DNA from 2 places in the Microbacterium cremeum genome. Region 1 is predicted to be linked to the other one. Evidence: predicted binding sites of a transcription regulator. Region 1 holds the regulator's gene; the other holds the start of a gene.
The links. The regulator HrcA, encoded in region 1, represses chaperone genes, less so after heat shock. The targets are predictions, from matches to a motif close to TTNGCACTCGNNNNNNNCGAGTGCNAA.
Positions count from the first base shown of each region.

Region 2: IM778_RS02805 (Hsp20/alpha crystallin family protein) is a predicted target of HrcA. The motif match lies at 3,622-3,648, and genes of this name have one in related genera.

Region 1 is NZ_CP063812.1:1,832,132-1,839,181, reverse strand. Features, by position in the region: gene IM778_RS08290 (PhoH family protein) at 1-676, opposite strand, end outside; gene IM778_RS08285 (HIT domain-containing protein) at 717-1,064, opposite strand; gene IM778_RS08280 (16S rRNA (uracil(1498)-N(3))-methyltransferase) at 1,117-1,854, opposite strand; gene dnaJ (molecular chaperone DnaJ) at 1,858-2,967, opposite strand; gene hrcA (heat-inducible transcriptional repressor HrcA) at 3,019-4,059, opposite strand; gene hemW (radical SAM family heme chaperone HemW) at 4,160-5,380, opposite strand; gene IM778_RS08260 (DUF1990 family protein) at 5,388-6,038, opposite strand; gene lepA (translation elongation factor 4) at 6,049-7,050, opposite strand, start outside.
Region 2 is NZ_CP063812.1:651,135-658,184, forward strand. Features, by position in the region: gene IM778_RS02795 (L-serine ammonia-lyase, iron-sulfur-dependent, subunit alpha) at 1-1,358, shown strand, start outside; gene IM778_RS02800 (PDDEXK family nuclease) at 2,145-3,047, opposite strand; gene IM778_RS02805 (Hsp20/alpha crystallin family protein) at 3,704-4,159, shown strand; gene IM778_RS02810 (thymidine kinase) at 4,210-4,800, opposite strand; gene IM778_RS02815 (DUF2804 domain-containing protein) at 4,866-5,975, shown strand; gene IM778_RS02820 (MarR family winged helix-turn-helix transcriptional regulator) at 6,130-6,570, opposite strand; gene IM778_RS02825 (DUF2207 domain-containing protein) at 6,614-7,050, shown strand, end outside.

The DNA of each region.
Region 1 (7,050 bases):
TGGTGTTCTGCGCCTCGTCGAGCACGACGAACGAGTCGTTCAGCGTGCGTCCGCGCATGTAGGCCAGCGGCGCGACCTCGATTGTTCCCGTCGCCATGAGCTTGGGAACCAGCTCGGGATCCATCATCTCGTTGAGAGCGTCGTAGAGCGGCCGCAGATACGGGTCGATCTTGTCGGTGAGCGTCCCCGGCAGGAACCCCAGCCGCTCCCCCGCCTCGACGGCAGGGCGGGTCAGGATGATGCGGCTGACCTCCTTGCGTTGCAGCGCCTGGATGGCCTTCGCCATGGCGAGGTAGGTCTTCCCGGTTCCGGCCGGGCCGATCCCGAACACGATGGTGTTCTCTTCGATCGCGTCGACGTACGCCTTCTGACCGAGCGTCTTCGGACGGATCACCTTGCCACGGGATGAGAGGATCGCCTCGCCCAGCACCTCGGACGGGCGTGGACCGCCTTCGCTGCGGAGGATCCGGTTCGACGAGGCGACGTCCTCCTCGCCCAGCGCGTGTCCTGCCTTCGTCATGGCGAGGAGCTCGCCCACGAGCGTGCGCGCGGCGGCGACGGCCGCCGGCTCACCGCTCAGGGTGATCTCGTTGCCGCGCACGTGCACGTCCACGTCCGGATGCTCGCGCTCCACGACGCGCAGCAGACGATCCTGCGGGCCGAGCAGCTGGACCATCGCGACGCCGTCGGCGTACACGCGTTCGGTGGTGGATTCGTCAGGCACCCAGGCTCTTCTCTTCAAGGCCCCCCGCGAGCACATGCGCGTGCACGTGGAAGACGGTCTGGCCCGCGTTCGGGCCGGTGTTGAACACCAGGCGGAAGTCTCCGTCGGCGTGCTCGGCCGCCAGTGAGTTGGCGAGCCCGACGAGCTCGGCGAGCAGTTCGGGGTCGCCCGCGGCCAGTTCGACGACGTTGCGGAAGTCCTGGGTCTTCGGGATGACCAGGAGGTGCAGCGGCGCCTGCGGCGCGATGTCGCGGATGGCGAACGCGTTCTCGGTCTCGGCGACGATCTCGGACGGGATCTCGCCGCTGCGGATGCGGGTGAAGATCGAGGGCTCGCTCATGTGGAAAGTCTACCGACGCGCTCTCGCGCCGAGACCGGTGGCGCGGGCGCTGTCACCAGCGGTCGAGGGCGACGCTCACCACCGCCAGGGCGGCAGGTCCCGCCGTCGACGTGCGAAGCACGGTGCCGCCGAGCCGGACAGGACGTGCGCCCGCCGCGCCGAGCGTCGACAGCTCTTCGGGCGCGATGCCTCCCTCCGGTCCGACGACGAGCACGACGTCGCGGTCGTCATCCGGGTCCGGCCGCAGGTCGCTCAGCCTCTCGCCCGCCGTGGGCTCCAGCAGGAGCACACGGGAGACGGCGGCGCGTCGCGCGAGCTCCTTCGTCGTGACGAGCTCGGCGACGTCCGGCAGCCATGCGCGATGCGCCTGCTTGCCGGCTTCGCGCACGATCGACGCCCACCGTGCGCGCCCCTTCGCCGACTTCGCCGCATCCCACCGCGAGACGCTGCGCGCGGCCTGCCACGGCACGATCTCGTCGACGCCGAGCTCGGTCGCCGCCTGCACCGCCAGCTCGTCGCGATCGCCCTTGGCCAGCGCCTGGACGAGCACGATGCGAGGACTGGGGGCTGCGACATCCGTCCGGTCGTGGATGCGCACGACCACTTCGCGCGGGGCGACCGCCTCGACGGTCGCGGTGAGCCAGGCGCCGCGACCGTCGCCGACCGTGACCTCCTCACCGACACGCACCCGTCGCACCGTCGCCGCGTGATGCGCCTCGGCGCCGGTGAGCGTCACCGCCTCGCCGGGCCGGGCCGCCACGGGCGTGTCGAGCAGGAAGTGCAGCGGCATCCGTCAGCCGTTCCGGAAGCGGTCGCGCAGCTTCGCGAACAGCCCCTGGTGGAACTCCGCGAGCCTGGGCTGCGGCGCCTTGGTGCGCTTGGCGAACTCTTCGATCAGCGCCCGCTCCTTGTGGTCGAGGCGCGTGGGCGTGACGACGTGGACTCCGACGCGCAGATCGCCGCGCTGAGTGCCGCGCAGAGGTGTGATGCCTCGCCCCTTGATCGTGAGCACGTCGCCGGCCTGCACGCCCGGGCGCACCTCGAGCTCGACGGGGCCGTCGAGGGATTCGATCGTGGTCGTCGTCCCGAGGATCGCGTCCGGCATCGACACCTCGAGCGTCGCGAGCAGGTCGTCGCCGTCCCTGCTGAAGACCTCGTGGGGCGTGACCGTCACCTCGATGTAGAGGTCGCCGTTCGGGCCACCCGCCGGCCCGACCTCTCCGGAGCCCGGAAGCTGCAGCCGCAGGCCGGTCTCGACGCCGGCGGGGATGTCGAGCGACACGGTGCGACGTGCACGCACGCGGCCCTGGCCCTGGCACGTGGCGCACGGATACGGGATGGTCGTGCCGAATCCCTGGCACACGTTGCAGGGCTGGCTCGTGACGACGTTGCCCAGCAGGCTCCGCACCTGCCGCTGCACCTGTCCCGTGCCGTGGCAGATGTCGCACGTGACGGGCGTGGTCCCCGGCTGGCAGCACGAACCCTGACACGTCTCACACAGCACGGCCGTGTCGACCTCGAGCTCGCGGTGCACCCCGAACACGACGTCGCTGAGCTCGAGCGTGACCCGCACGAGCGCGTCCTGCCCGCGTTCGCGCCGCGAGCGGGGCCGGCCGCCCCGCGAGCCGGCGGCTCCGAAGAACGTCTCGAAGATGTCGTTGAACCCGCCGAAGCCCCCGGCGCCGCCGAACGGCGAGTCGCCGCCGCCCATGTCGTAGCGCGCGCGCTGCTCGGGATCGCTCAGCACGTCGTACGCATGCGTGACGAGCTTGAAGCGCTCGGACGCATCCTCCCCCGGGTTCACGTCGGGGTGCAGCTCCCGCGCGAGGCGCCGGTACGCCTTCTTGATCTCGTCGGGGGTGGCGTCGCGTGAGACGCCGAGAACCTCGTAGTGGTCAGCCACTTTCGCCTTCCTGCCGCGGTTCGGCCGCGGGATCGTGTGTGCGCGTGCGGGTCAGCGCGTGCTCTCGTCCTGCTCGAGCATCCGCGTGAGGTAGCGCGCGACGGCTCGCACCGCCGCCAGATTGGTCGGGTAGTCCATGCGCGTCGGACCCATGACGCCGACGCGCGCCCGGGACCCGGTGGCGTCGTAGTCGCTTGCGACGACGGATGCCTCGGCCAGGCCGAACGGCTCGTTCTCACGTCCGATGCTCGCCGCGAGACCGTGCTCGTCGGCGACCATCTCGCCCATCAGCCGCAGGATCGTGACCTGCTCCTCGATCGCCTCGAGCAGCGGGTAGATGCTGCCGCGGAAGTCGGCCTCGCGTCGCGCGAGCGTCGCGCTCCCGGCCATCACGAGCCGGTCCTGACGGAACTCTTCGAGCTCCTCGGCGACGGTGCGGACGATCTCGTCGGTCGCGCGGACGTGTGCAGCGGCGTGGGCAGCCGAGGCCGCCAAGCGGTCCTCGATGCGCTGCAGCCCGTCGCGGACGGGCCTGCCGACCAGCAGCGTGCCGAGTTCGGCGCGGATGCGCGCCAGGTCCGGCTCGTCGAACTCGTCGCCGACGAGCGTGAGTCGCTGCGACACGCGGCCGGTGTCGGTCACGACGATCACCAGCATCCGCCCCCCGCCCAGCTGGACCAGCTCGACGTGGGTGACGTTCGCGCGCGCGAACGAGGGGTACTGCACGATCGCGACCTGACCGGTGAGCTGCGTCAGCGCGCGGACGGTGCGGGCCAGCACGTCGTCGAGGTCGCCGGAATCGTCGAGGAAGGATGCGATCGCGGAGCGCTGCGCGGGTGTGAGGGGACGCAGCTCCGCGAGGTGGTCGACGAAGACGCGGTAGCCCTTGTCGGTGGGCACGCGGCCCGAGGAGGTGTGGGGGGCGGCGATGAGGTCTTCGTCTTCGAGCAGGGCCATGTCGTTGCGGATCGTCGCCGCCGACACGCCGAACGCGTGCCGTTCGACGATCGCCTTGCTGCCGACCGGCTCGCGCGTATCGACGTAGTCCTGGACGATCGCCCGCAGCACCTGGAGCCCGCGCTCGCTGACCATCCCGCCTCCTCACGCTGATTCCCGGCGCCAGAGCATCTGGCACTCGCATGACTGGAGTGCCAATTCTACCGGATCGGCCTCGCTTCGGCCCGGAGGCGCGTCACTCGGTGAGTGCCCGCACGACCGCGTCGGCGAGCAGCCGGCCCCGGCGGGTCAGCACGATCCGGCCTCCGCGGACGGCGGCAGGACCGTCGACAAGGCCGTCCGCGATGAGCGCGGCGACCGCGTGCCGCCCTTCGCCCAGGAGCTCGGAGACGGGCAGCCCGTCGCGAAGACGGCTGCGCAGCAGCACGTTCTCGAGCGCTCGGGCGGCAGCATCCGGCGTCTCCCTCGCCGCGGCGGGGGACTCCCCCGCCGCGAGCCGCTGCGCGTAGGCGGCGGGGTGCTTCACGTTCCAGAAGCGCACCCCCGCGATGTGACTGTGGGCCCCTGGTCCGAACCCCCACCAGTCGGCCCCGGTCCAGTACGCGAGGTTGTGACGGGAGCGGTGGGAGTCCTCGCGCGCCCAGTTCGACACCTCGTACCACTGGAACCCGGCGCCGACGAGGAGGTCGTCGGCCAGCTCGTACATGTCGGCCTGCAGGTCGTCGTCGGGCGCCTCGACCTCGCCTCGACGGATCTGACGCGCCAGCTTCGTGCCGTCCTCGATGATGAGCGCATACGCCGAGACATGGTCGGGCTGGAGCCCGATCGCGGCCTCGAGCGAGGCGCGCCAGTCCTCGAGAGACTCACCCGGCGCACCGTAGATCAGGTCGACGCTGACGTCGAGCCCCGCGCCGCGCGCCGCGCGCACGGCCGCCACGACATTCGCGGGCTCGTGCGTGCGGTCCAGCGCCGCCAGCACGTGCGGCACGGCGGACTGCATGCCGATCGACAGCCGGGTCACCCCCGCCGCCGCGAGCTCGGCCGCGACCGCGTCGGTGACCGTGTCGGGGTTCGCCTCGACGGTGACCTCGGCGCCGTCGACGACTCCGAACGCCTCGCGGATGCCCCCGAGCATGCGCGCCAGGTCGCCGGCCGGCAGCAGGGTCGGCGTGCCGCCGCCGAAGAACACCGTCGTGGCCGGGCGGTTGCCGCCGGTCCGCGCAAGCACGGCTTCGGCGAGCCGCACCTCGCGCAGCAGCGTGTCGGCGTACTCGTCCTGGCGCGTCCCTCGAAGCTCCGACGACGTGTACGTGTTGAAGTCGCAGTAGCCGCACCGCACGCGGCAGAACGGGACGTGGAGGTACACGCCGAAGTCGGTGCCTGCGTCCACCCGTACGTCGGCAGGGAGCGAGCCGTCCGCCGGCACGGGCTCTCCCAGCGGAAGCGCGGAGCCCATCAGCGCCTCACGCGGGCGTCGTGTAGAGCGGCGAGATCGCGCGCAGATAGCGGGTGAACAGCTCGCGGCGCCGGCGGCGCGTGAGCGCGGGCAGCATCTTGTACAGGAGTGCGCGCGGAGCGTCGAAAGCCCGCACGGTGAACCACACCTCGTCGTTGTCGAGCCAGTCGAGCATGAACGACTCCTCGCCGCTGACGACGGAATCGCTCACGGTGCCGAGGGCGAAGCCCACGCGACGGGGCTCCTCGACGGCGAAGATCACCCGCAGCTCGGCATCGGCGCGCATGCCCTTCACGCGCCCGTCGACGCGGATCGTGGTGCCGGCGCCGACGTACGGCGTGCCGTCGGCGTCGAATCGCTGCTCCGCCTCGGAGCGACTCGGTGCGATCGGGTTGCCCTCCGCGTCGAAGCTCACGCCGGAGTACATGGGACCGGCGGCCGGACGCACGTCCTTGACCGTGAGGCCGGCTCCGCGCTGCGCCGTCCACGACAGCAGCGCCTCGCTCGCCGCACGGAAGCGGTCCTCGCCGCTGCCGATGCGCCATGACTCCTCCGCCGGGACGCTGCGCTCCGGCGGATACTGCATGAGGTCCGGCGCCTGCGTCGCCCCGACGGCGGCGTAGTCGACGGTGTCGTCCCGGAAGCTCCCTCGACGCATGTTCCCCAGCCTACTTCGAGGCCTTCCCCTCGACGTCGCCCGACAGCGCGGCGATGAACGCCTCCTGGGGCACCTCCACGCGACCGACCATCTTCATGCGCTTCTTGCCCTCCTTCTGCTTCTCGAGCAGCTTGCGCTTGCGCGTGATGTCGCCGCCGTAGCACTTGGCGAGCACGTCCTTGCGCATGGCGCGGATGTTCTCGCGCGCGATGATCCGGGCCCCGATCGCCGCCTGGATCGGCACCTCGAACTGCTGACGAGGGATGAGCTTTCGCAGGCGCTCGGTCATCATCGTGCCGTAGGCATAGGCCTTCTCGCGGTGCACGATCGAGCTGAACGCATCGACCTTGTCGCCCTGCAGCAGGATGTCGACCTTCACCAGGTCGGCCTCCTGGCTGCCTGCGGGTTCGTAGTCGAGGCTCGCGTACCCCTGCGTGCGGCTCTTGAGCTGGTCGAAGAAGTCGAAGACGATCTCGCCGAGCGGCATGTTGTAACGCAGCTCGACGCGCTCCTCGCTGAAGTACTCCATGCCCAGCAGCTGGCCGCGCCGCCCCTGACACAGCTCCATGGCGGTGCCGACGTAGTCCTTCGGCAGCAGGATCGCCGCCTTGACGACGGGTTCGCTCACCGAGGCGACGCGACCGTCGGGGTACTCGCTCGGATTCGTGACGGTGACCTGCTCGCCCGTGTCGGTGGTCACCTCGTAGATCACCGACGGTGCCGTGGTGATGAGGTCGAGGTCGAACTCGCGCGAGAGGCGTTCGGTGATGATCTCGAGGTGCAGCAGGCCGAGGAAGCCGCAGCGGAAGCCGAAGCCCAGGGCGACCGAGGTCTCGGGCTCGTACTGCAGCGAGGCATCCGAGAGCTTCAGCTTGTCGAGGGCCTCGCGCAGGTCGCCGTAGTCGCTTCCGTCGATCGGGTAGACGCCCGAGAAGACCATCGGCTTCGGGTCGGTGTAGCCGGCGAGCGCGTCGGACGCCGGCTTGCGCGCGTTGGTGACGGTGTCGCCGAC
Region 2 (7,050 bases), 1.2 Mb from region 1:
CGCGGCTGCCGGCGCACCCCAACGCGATGACGCTCGAGGCCTGGGCCACGGCCGACGACGGACCCGTGCGTGCCGTGGCCGCCGCGACGGGGGTGCGCGAGACGGGGGCCGCGGTAGCTCCGGTGGTGACGGCGCCGGGGGCGGTCGCGCCGGGAGCGATCGCGTCGGGGACGGTCGCGCCGGGGGCGACGGGGTCGGGGACGGTCGCGCCGGGGACGGTCGCGCCGGGGGCGACGGGGTCGGGGACGGTCGCGCCGAGAGCGACGGATGCCGGACTCCTCGTCCGCGAGACCTATTACTCCGTCGGCGGCGGGTTCATCCGCCGAGACGGCGAGCCGACGGCAGGGGAAGGTGCCCACCCGTTCCCGCTCGCGTTCACGAGCGCCGAGGAACTGCTCGCCCTGTGCGACGAGCGCGGGCTCACGATCGCCGAGGCGGCGAGGCTCAACGAGGCGGCGGGGCGCAGCGATGAGGAGATCGCCGAGGGCCTCGACGCGATCTGGGACGCGATGGCCGCCTGCGTGAACGCGGGCCTGCACGCCGGCGGCGTGCTGCCCGGGATGCTGGGAGTTAAGCGCCGTGCCGCCGCGATCCGCGTGCAGCTGGAGGCCGCCGAAGCCGACGGCCGGAGGGAACTGCCCGGCGAGTGGCTCGGTGCGTTCGCGCTCGCGGTGAACGAAGAGAACGCCGCCGGCGGGCGCGTCGTCACGGCGCCGACGAACGGCGCCGCGGGCATCGTTCCGGCGGTCGCGATGTACTGGTGGCGCTTCCTCGCCGACTCCGGGCTCGGGGCCGGCAACGCCGTGACTCCCTACGGCGAGCTCGTCGGCAGCGCCCTCCTCGGCTACCACGGACACGCCGTCGCACCCGAGGGGGCCGCCCGCTGGGACGACGAGCAGGTGGCCGAGGCGAACCGCCGCCGAGGCATCCGTCGTTTCCTGCTCACGGCGACCGCGCTGGGCTCGCTGTTCAAGGCGAACGCCTCGATCTCGGGGGCCGAGGGCGGCTGCCAGGCCGAGGTCGGCTCCGCGTGCGCGATGGCGGCGGGCGGGCTGACGGCGGTCATGGGCGGCACCAACCGCCAGATCGAGAACGCCGCCGAGATCGCGATGGAGCACCACCTCGGCCTCACGTGCGATCCGGTCGGCGGGCTCGTGCAGATCCCGTGCATCGAGCGCAACGCGATCGCCGCGTCGACGGCGGTCACCGCGGCCCGCCTCGCGCTGCGCGGCGACGGCAGCCACTACGTCTCGCTCGACGCCGTCGTCGAGACCATGCGCCAGACCGGCATCGACATGTCGCATAAGTACAAGGAGACCAGCGAGGGCGGCCTCGCGGTCAACGTCATCGAGTGCTGACGCTTCCCGCGGTGCTCTCGCGCGGGTTTCGTGTGCTCGGGTCGGGGTTGCCCGGTTCAGGTGGCGCAACACGCGGAATCGAGCGAGCGATGCCGCGTGTCGTGCCACGTGAATGCACGCGGTTCCGCGGGTTTCGTGTGCTCGGGTCGGGGTTGCCCGGTTCAGGTGGCGCAACACGCGGAATGGCGTGACGGATGCCGCGTGTCGTGCCACGTGAATGCACGCGGTTCCGCGGGTTTCGTGTGCTCGGGTCGGGGTTGCCCGGTTCAGGTGGCGCAACACGCGGAATCGGGTGAGCGATGCCGCGTGTCGTGCCACGTGAACGCGCGCGGTTGCGCGGGTTTCGTGTGCTCGGGTCGGGGTTGTCTGGTTCAGGTGGCGCAACACGCGGAATGGGGTGAGCGATGCCGCGTGTCGTGCCACGTGAACGCGCGCGGTTGCGCGGGGTCGCGTCGCGTGGTCGGGTCCGGGGTTGTCTGGTTCAGGTGGCGCAACACGCGGAATGGGGTGAGCGATGCCGCGTGTCGTGCCACGTGAACGCGCGCGGTTGCGCGGGGTCGCGTCGCGTGGTCGGGTCCGGGGTTGCCTGGTTCAGGTGGCGCAACACGCGGAATGGCGTGGCGGATGCCGCGTGTCGTGCCACGTGAATGCGCGCGGTTGCGCGGGGTCGCGTCGCGTGCTCGGGTCGGGGTTGCCCGGTTCAGGTGGCGCAACACGCGGAATGGCGTGACGGAGTTCGCGTGTCGTGCCACGCGAACGCACACACGCCCGCGCCCCGCCACGCGCCTACGACGGCGTGGGGTTCCAGCCGCGCCGACGCAGGACCGACCGCACGATCGCCACCCCGCGTCGATCGGCGCTGCGCACGTGCGCGGACGTGAGGCGGACGACCTCCCAACCCTCGGCGACGTACGCGGCGTACTTGTCGATGTCGCGATTCCACTGCGCGCGATCGGTGCGGTGGTGGTCGCCCTCGATCTCGACCACAGTCCGATACTCGCGAAACACGAACTCCGTGATCCCCAGAAGGACCCCGCGACCGTCGCGGATCTCGACGTCGAGCTCGGGCGTCGGCAGTCCGTCGGCCGCGGCATCCAGTCGGAAGTCGGTCTCGAGCGGCGACGCACTGCCCACCTGAATGAGCGGAAGCGCCTCGACGAGGCGACCGATGCCGCGGCGCCTGCCGGCGGAGACGATCGCCGTGAGGTCCTCGATCGTGCCGAGGCGCTCGCCTGGCTGAGGCCTTCCACGCTGGTCGCGAGGGATGCGCACGATCTGATCGCCGAGCGCGACGAGCTCTCGCACGCTGAGCTCCGCAGCGAGCATGGCCCACGTCGAGGCCGCGTCCGTTGTGCGTATCCCAGCGTGCACGCGCACGTTCGCGAGTTGCGGCTCGACTTTGATTCCACGGATGCCTCGTGCCCGCGGTGCACGCGCCGGTGCGAACACGGCGACCTCGAGGCGTGTGCCCGGGCCGACCGAGAAGCCGAGATGCACCGCGGCGCTTCGCCCTGCGAGGAACACGTGCGGCCGCATCGCTGTCGCGTACGCCTCGATCTTTCGCTGCTCGCTGCGCTGGGCGACCTCGTCGATGGACAGATCCAGGCCGGGCTCGGGAACTTCCTCAGCCTGACGGACGCCATGGAACGGTGCGCTGAGGTCGCTCGCCTGCAATCGGCCGGATGACACGCCGCATCGGCGAGCCTCGGCGACGGCGAAGGCGCTTCCGAGGCGCTCGGGCAACGGAGTCGGACGGGCAGACATCTGACGAAGATGCCGTGCGCGGACGCCACCTGGGGCGCGGCGGCCCGAGATTGTGAGCGCCGCACCGCACACCGCCACCTGTGGAGGAGACGCTGCTCACCGCCGATTCCAGATTCACGTGGCGCGACACGCGGGGTAAGTGGGGTGATTCCGCGTGTTGTGCCACTTGAGCTGGCGGTGTGGTTGTTCGCGCGGGGTGGCGCGCTGGCGCCGGGGGCTTCGGGTGGCGCGACACGCGGGGTGGGTGGGGTGATTCCGCGTGTTGTGCCACTTGAGCTGGCGGTGTGGTTGTTCGCGCGGGGCGGCGCGCCGGCGCGGGGGCTTCGGGTGGCGCGACACGCGGGGTGGGTGGGGTGATTCCGCGTGTTGTGCCACTTACGGCGACGGCAACGGCTGCGGCTGCGGCGGGCAGCAGCGGTCGCGCGCCGCGACCGGCCACGAAGAACGGCCGCGGACGGATGCCGGGGCATCCGTTCGTTCTGGGCGAACACGGACGCTCTTAGCACTCGGCCAGGCAGAGTGCTAATCTGTCGTTAGTTGAGTCGAGTGGGCTCAACTCTAGGACAGAGAGGAGATATCCCATGGCCACGTACGACCCGTTCCGTGACCTCGACCGCCTCGCGTCGAGTCTCTTCGACACGCGCCGCGGCCCGCGCCGCATGCCGATGGACCTCTACCGCGACGGCGATCACTACGTGCTGACCGCCGATCTGCCGGGCATCGACCCCGGCTCGGTCGACATCGACGTCGACGGCCAGCTGCTGACGATCCGTGCCGAGCGCACGCTCAGCACGGGCGACGGCGTCAAGTGGATCACGCGCGAGCGCGAAGCTGCGAGCTTCCTGCGCCAGCTCAACCTGGGTCAGGGCATCGACACCGAGCGCATCTCGGCGAGCTACAGCAACGGCGTGCTGAGCGTCACGATCCCGGTGAGCGAGCAGGCCAAGCCGCGCAAGATCGAGGTGATGGCCGAGAGTAGCAACCCGACGATCAAGGCGCACGAGTCGAACGAGACTCCTCAGCCGATCGAGCAGTAAGGATCGACAGAGACGGATGCCTCGTCCCGCCGGGACGAGGCATCCGTCGTTCACGCCGCCGGCGGCCGGTCGCCGGTGAAGTGCCGGCGGCAGCGCGCCTGGTACGACTCGATGCCGCCCACCTGCGCCTGCGTCGGAATGCTCGGGTCTCCGGACTCTCCTGAGACGAGGCGCTGATGGAACGCGGCGTCCGCGCCGCACACCGCGCACACCGCGGTGAGCTTGAGGACGTCCTCGGCCAGAGCCATGAGCGACGGCAGCGGCTCGAACGGGCGCCCGTCGAAGGTGACGCACAGTCCGGCGACGATGACGTTGAGTCCGCCGGCGACGAACGCGCTCACGGCGGGGACGAGGGCCGCTCCGAAGAACTGCGCCTCGTCGATCGCGACGACGTCGAGACCGCGGCCACGCACGTGCGAGACGAGCGCATCGACGTCGGGAACCGAATGCGATTCGATGCGGAGTCCGGAATGCGAGCTCACCTGCCCCGGGCCTCGGCGGTCGTCGAGCGTGTGGCTGACCACCTCGACCGAGAGCCCGGCGATGCGCGCCCGCCGTACGCGGCGGAGCAACTCTTCGGACTTGCCGGCGAACATCGGTCCGGCGACGACTTGCAGACGAGCGAGTGCGGGCGGATGCATGGCGCCACCCTACGGCGCTCTAGGATCGAACCACGCCCCACTACGGACCGTCAGCAAGGATGCCGATGACCGCATATTCCTCCGTGCCCGGTGCCGCCCTCCGAGAGCTCTCGGAGCGGACGTCGCTGACCCTGCCGAACGGCCGCCTCAATCCCGATGCCGTCGGGTGGGCGCGTCAGCCGATCATCGATACGTCGGGGATCGCGCGCGGACGAGGGCGCAACAAGCGGTGGGAGTACTGGAACGTCACCACCCCGACGCACATCCTCGCGCTCACCGTCTCGTCGATCGACTACGCCGCCGTGCACGAGGTGTGGGTGCTCGACCGCGCCACCGAGCGCTCGTGGGGCAAGACCTCGACCCTGATCCCGACGCGCGGCGCCGAGCTGCCGGCGGCCGTCGAGAGCGGCCGCGCCCGGGCACGTGCGAAGGGACTCGAGATCGACATCGACTCCTCGGCAGGCGCGGGAGTCGAAACGGCTTCCGGTGCGGAAGCCGACTCAGACCCGGAAGGCGGCTCGGGACCGGAAGCCGGCCCCGGGGCTGCCCGCCGCACGCGCCTGCGGGCGAGGACGACGGATGTCGCATTCGACGTCGTCGCCGAGCTCCCGGACGCGCACGAGCGGCTCGCCGTGGTGGTGCCGTGGAGCAGCACCCGGTTCCAGTACACCGTGAAGGACGTCGCACGCCCGGCGTGGGGCTCGCTGACGATCGAAGGGGTCACGTACGACGTGCCGGCGGGGGAGTCGTGGGCGGTGCTCGACCACGGCCGCGGCCGCTGGCCCTACGACGTGCGGTGGAACTGGGGAGCCGGGTCGGGTCGCTCCGGCGACCACGTCGTCGGCATCCAGGTCGGCGGCAGGTGGACCGCGGGCACGGGATCCACCGAGAACGCCGTCTACGTCGACGGTCGGCTGCACAAGATCCACGACGAGCTGACGTGGGAGTACGACCTCGCCGAGTGGCGGCAGCCGTGGCGGGTCACCGGCGGCGGGCTCGAGGCATCCTTCACGCCCTTCTACGACAAGACCTCGCGCATGAACCTCGGCGTCGTCTCGTCGCGCACCGACCAGTGCTTCGGCCACTGGTCGGGCAGCTTCGCGGTGGCCGACGGTTCGCCGCTGACCTTCGCCGGCATCCTCGGCTGGGCCGAAGAGGTGCACAACCGCTGGTGACGGATGCCGCGGCCCAGTGGTCGGTCGTTGAGCGGAGGGCGCTCCGGCGCCCGAAGACGAAACGCAGCAAGCTGACGTGCGACGGCGGTTGAGGGCGTTTCGCCTCGCGGAGCGGTTCCTGAGCTTGTCGAAGGGCGCTCAGCGACCGATCGGGTCAGCAGCCGGGCTGGTTCTTGCGGAGCTTCGAGGTGAGGTTCCGCAGCTGGGTCAGTTCGTCGTCGCTCAGCAGCGACATCCGCTCGGCGATCGCCTTGCCGTGGGCACTGGCGACCCGGCGGAAGAGGGAGGCTCCGGCATCCGTCGCCCGCACGAGCGACCCGCGTCCGTCGTCGGGATCCGCGCACTTCGTGATCAGGCCGCGCGCGACCATGCGATCGACCAGGCGCGACACGCTCGGCTGGCTGATCAGCATGTTCGCCGTCACGTCGCGCAGGCGCGCGGTCATGTCGTCGCCGCGCGTCACGGTGAGCAGGACGTCGTACTCGGCCTGACTGAGCGTGCCGTCGTCGAAGTCGTCGTTGACGTCGCCGAAGATCTCGTGCTGCGCGCGGAACAGGCTCTCCCAGGCGTCGATGGCGAGGCGGCGATCGGTCATAGCGACAAGATTACGGCGAACCACCACCCCTAGGCTGGCCACCATGGGGACTTCTGCCATCGCGCCGTCGCGCGGGCCGATCCGGTCGCTGACGGCCATGCTTCTCGGAGCGCTGCTGGGCGGGCTGCTGATCACCGCGACCGCCACCGGCGCAGTGCCGGCGCACGCCGATGTCGACGACTTCACGTTCGAGAGCCTCGACGCCGAGTACCAGCTCGGGCGCACCGAGGAAGGGGTCAGCACCCTGACCGTCGTCGAGACGTTCGTGGCGGTGTTCCCCGAGTTCGACCAGAACCGGGGCATGCGGCGCACGATCCCGGACTCGTACCAGGGCGCGCCGCTGAACCCCGAGCTCGTCTCGATCACCGACGAGAACGGGGTGCCTCGCAACTCGGAGGTCGAGTCGGACGACGGCTCGTACATGATGACCTCGCGCGGGGACGGCTACGTCCACGGACGGCAGACCTACGTCTTCACCTA